DNA from 2 places in the Exiguobacterium sp. s127 genome. Region 2 is predicted to be linked to the other one. Evidence: predicted binding sites of a transcription regulator. Region 2 holds the regulator's gene; the other holds the start of a gene.
What was found. The regulator LexA, encoded in region 2, represses DNA repair genes until DNA is damaged. The targets are predictions, from matches to a motif close to CGAACATATGTTCG.

Region 1: the regulator LexA is predicted to act here: its motif matches at 1,384-1,397, upstream of KNP98_RS16250 (Y-family DNA polymerase).

What each region holds. Positions count from the first base shown of each region.
Region 1 covers NZ_JACSMO010000006.1:20,118-22,528, reverse strand. Annotated here, with positions in the region: gene KNP98_RS09410 (YolD-like family protein) at 1-58, opposite strand, end outside; gene KNP98_RS16250 (Y-family DNA polymerase) at 42-1,367, opposite strand; gene KNP98_RS09400 (pentapeptide repeat-containing protein) at 1,577-2,224, shown strand; gene KNP98_RS09395 (MBL fold metallo-hydrolase) at 2,316-2,411, opposite strand, start outside.
Region 2 covers NZ_JACSMO010000005.1:43,712-46,122, reverse strand. Annotated here, with positions in the region: gene KNP98_RS08150 (YneB family resolvase-like protein) at 1-500, opposite strand, end outside; gene yneA (cell division suppressor protein YneA) at 547-834, opposite strand; gene lexA (transcriptional repressor LexA) at 1,041-1,655, shown strand; gene KNP98_RS08135 (metal-binding protein) at 1,686-2,159, shown strand; gene KNP98_RS08130 (MIP/aquaporin family protein) at 2,338-2,411, shown strand, end outside.

The DNA of each region.
Region 1 (2,411 bases), on a different contig from region 2:
ACTCCGGCATCAAAAACGGAATCCATTTTAAATTGCCACGGTCACGATACCGTGTCATTGCCGTCACCTCCCGGATGACCACCGACGAAGCGGAGGCGGCGCTTGGCGACACTTGTATCAAGAAAAGAAACAGCGAGGCGGATGGTTCCCTTCCCGTAACGGACGTTGACATGATCGATTGCCTTTAACAAGCGTTTGCGTTTCCAAACACGGGTATTGTCTTCGAACAACGACAGTTGCAGTGCACCTTGGTCGGGGACAAGTTGACCGAGCGAGACGGACAAAAAACGAATCGGTTCGTGTTCGAGCCAGTTCGGCTCGAACAGCTGAAGGATATGCCGCAGGATAATCCGTTCGTCTGAAGTCGGATAAGGGAGTCGGAGTTGCTTTGAAAATCCTGCCCGGACGATATGTCTCGAGTAACGGACACCTAAGTGAACCGTCCATCCAAGTTGATTGGAAAAGCGGACGCGGGCTGCGACATCGCTTGCGAGCTCACTTAAGACCAGCCGAATCTGGTCGTATTCGTAATAATCACGCATCAGTGTCACGCCATGACCAACCGTCTTCTGTCGGGATGATGCCGGACGAAATAAAGCGGTCGGATCAATCGTCGTCGGAGATTGATCGATGCCCCATGCATGATGCCAAAGTTCGGCACCGATGACACCAAAACGTTCGTGTAGTGTTTCTAATGGTGCGGCCGCCAAATCGCCGATCGTCTCGATGCCTAATTGATTCAGATGGTGCTCCATTTGATGACCAATCCCCCACATCTTGCGAACGGGAAAGTCATGTAAGAGACGGGGGACATCAGCATAACCACAACGCGCAATGCCCTGTTTTTTCCCGAGTAAATCAAGGGCAAGTTTCGCGATGACGTTATTAGGACCAATCCCGATTCGGACGTGAATGCCGGTTTGTTCCAGGATAGCTGACTGTAATTGGTTAGCAGCTTCAAAATCCGTACCGAAGAGGTGCTCCGTTCCCGTCATGTCAATGAAACTTTCGTCAATCGAGTATACCCGGATTGCTTCCGGTGGTCCGAATTGATGGAGCACATCGAGGACACGAATCGACGTTTTCATGTAGCATAACATGCGTGGTTCGACGAGGTGAATCTGCTTTCGTTCCTTGTACGGGAGTTGTTCAATCTGGTAGAGACGACTTGCCGTTTTGATACCAAGCGTCTTCAAAGCAGGGCTCGCCGCTAAAATGACGGAGCCGCTCCGTTTTAAATCGGAAACGACGGCTAATTTTGTTGTTAATGGTGGTAGATTTCGGTAATGGCACTCGCAACTGGCATAAAAAGAGACACTATCCACGCAAAAAATACGTTGGTTTGGAAAGTCCGCATCAGAAGACACGAAAATCACTCCTTTTAGAACGTTTGTTCTTATTTTATTTATGTTGATTCTAGCACGGTCTCAAAGTGTCTCAAATCAAAAATTGAAAAAGAGTGTACATGTCATCACTTTTTAGAGCGCAGCATGACTTTAGAAATCATCCTCTTGAGTCATATTTAGGTAACAGGTTTGGTACACTAAGGACTGAGAAGAAGAAGGGTTGGGAGAGAATGAAGAAAAAACCGATGATCCATCTACCGGATGTCCCGAATAATTTAGCAGTCGAAACATTTGCAGAAATCGAAATCGATGATCCGTACTTGTATCAAATGCTGTATGAAAAAGAAACGTTACCCATCGAGCTGACGGAGCGGATCGATGCCAATCAAGTCTGTTTTCGGAATGTCTCATTTGCGGGTCTCGTGTTTGATCGCGCGTCATTTGAAAATGTCCGATTTGAGCAGTGTGATTTGACGGGTTGTCAGTTCCGTGACAGTCGTTTTCATCGCGTTCTGTTTCAGGACTGTCGCCTGACGGGGGTTCAATTAGAAGAAACGACGCTTGATCATGTCACGGTAAAAGCATGCCAGGCGAATTACTTACAAGTGATTCGGACATCGCTCCGACAAGTAACGTTCGAGCAGACGGCGATGCGGGAGACACAATTCTTCGAAGGGAAACTCATCGATTTACGTTTTGAGGATGTTGAATTGATGGAAAGCCAGTGGGTTGAAACTCCGTTAAAAGGACTCGATTTGCGACAAGCGGACGTCTCGGGGATTACGATTGATCCACGCTTTTTGACAGGGGCGATCGTGACGGAAGGACAAGCAATCGCATTTGCCCGATTACTCGGTCTTGTCATTCCGCAAGAATGAACATGAAAAAACCGGACGCTGTTCCTCTTCCTTTTAGGGAAACGGAAAACGTCCGGTTTTTTTGTATTCATACGACTCTCGAAGGAGAGACTTAAAAGGAGAGCGTCTCGCCGTCGTCCGGAATCAAAAAGTGAGCGGAGAGATGATTTGCTGCTAAAAAGTCAGCGATCATATCGCGGCGGAGCAG
Region 2 (2,411 bases):
TCCTTTCGACTGCGGCCGGCATTCTCGCCTTGGCGATTGAGATTTTGTTCGGGTCTAAAACCATTATCGACAGCCCGTCTCATGCCGCGTGCAATTTTTGCATTGTGGAGCTTACGCTGGTATTCCTCAACGAGTGAAACGATTTCGAGGACCATTGCTTCCGCATCCGCCAGTTGGTATTCACCGTCTGACTCCATCGTCATCAACTGGACATCATGTTTTTTGAGCGTATGCAAAATCGCGATTTTGGCGTTTCCTCTTCCGATTCGTGTATCGTCCGTCACGAGCACCGCTTCCACCAGATGACGCGTTACATAATCAAGAACGGTCAACATCCCTTCTCGCTCTACATCATAGCCACTTTCTTTTTCGACGATGATATCTATGATTTCAAATCCTTTTGTTAAAGCGAGTCCCGACAGTTCTGCTCTTTGCCGCTCCAGTGAGCTCTCTTGTGCTTCTTTTTCCGTCGAGACGCGACAGTAGATTACTACTTTCATCGTACCTCACACCCCTGTTCGTTCATTCAACAACTTTTATATTCTGTCATTGTTGTGCGATTGGTACAACGATTTTGTCTTTCGAAATGACATGTTTTGTTTCGAGTTCATTGTTCTTGATCAGCCAGTCGATGTATTCTTGATTCGTCATCGAACCATCATTGTAGACTTCAGCAACTTGTTCGACCGTTACGTTCTCATCGACCGTGACTGACGCCGTAAGTAATCGGTGGACCTTTTCATCCGGTCGTGGTGTTAAAAGAAAAAGAATGAAAGCAAAACTGAGCGTATAAAACAGAATTGAAAAGGCATGAGTACGAATAGAATGAATCATCATGAATCCCTCCAAATAGGTTATTAGAATAAATGTTCTCGGAACAATTGTTCGCATAATCTATAATAAACACAGAACCAGTGTTCGGTCAATACAAAAACATCGAACAATTGTTTGTGCGCTCATTTGTTCTATGTTATAGTAATTCTAGAAACATATATTCCTAAATCCTAAAAAAACCAATCCGGAAAGAGGTGGCAATTCGTATGCGGAAAATGTCTAAACGTCAACAAGAAATCCTTGACTACATCATCGCTGAAGTGAAGTTAAAGGGCTATCCACCTTCAGTTCGCGAAATTGGTGAAGCTGTTGGTCTTGCTTCAAGCTCAACGGTACACGGTCATTTGGATCGTCTAGAAAAACGTGGACTGATTCGCCGTGACCCGACGAAACCACGCGCGATTGAAATATTGCTTGATAAACCTGAAGAAATCAACGAAGCGATCGTCCATGTCCCCGTTATCGGCAAGGTAACTGCCGGACTTCCGATCACTGCGATTGAAAACATAGAAGAGCATTTCCCACTCCCTGCACATTATGTAGGAAATGAAACCGTCTTTATGTTGACGATTGATGGCGAATCGATGATTAATGCAGGTATTCTTGATGGCGATCGTGTTATCGTGCGTCAACAAAACACAGCAGAAAACGGGGAGATTGTCGTTGCGATGACCGAAGATAGTGAAGCGACAGTCAAACGGTTCTTCTTAGAAGATCAACAGGTACGTCTTCAACCAGAAAATGACTCGATGGACCCGATGTATTTCGATAACGTGTCGATTCTTGGCAAGGTCATCGGCGTTTACCGGACGATTCACTAAGAGAGGGACCAGCTAAGCTGGTCTTTTTTCATGCCTTCTGGAAATGTACATGATACGGTCAACTCCGTTGCCCTAACGGGATATGTTGTTTATTCGGTCGCAACGAACCAAACGGATTGGCTCCCGACCGCTGTCGGAATCGCCGTCGGGACCTTATGGCTTTCGCCCGACTTAGACTTAAAATCGGAACCTTACTATCGTTTTGGCCCTTTGCGTGTCCTTTGGATGCCATACGTTAAAATTATGCCGCACCGCTCCATCTGGTCGCATGGCTTAATCATCGGAGATGTCATCCGCCTACTCTACAGTGCCGCTTTATTGATTCCGCTACTCTTTTTAGCCTTCTATAGTGAAATCATCCAAGCAAGCACGGTCGACTCATTGATTGACGTCATGCCTGCTTTTATTATCGGTGTGATGACCGCAAGTACGATTCATATCATCCTTGATCATACGAGTAGTTGGTTCCGCCCTAAAAAGAAACGAAAAAAACGTCGATCCTGACTTTTTCCATTCAATCATGGAAAAAGTCTTTTTATTATCCAATTCTAATTTTTTTAAACCTAAATATTGAAAATTTCGATTCCTATATTTCAATTATTTGTATTGAAAACGTTATCAATTCGGGTTAGGTTTAAATAGAAAGGCATTATTCGCTTTAATCCAAAGGGAGGGTTTTTGCATGAGTAATTTTATTAGTGAGATGATGGGAACATTGATTCTCGTCCTACTCGGGGATGGCGTCGTCGCCGGTGT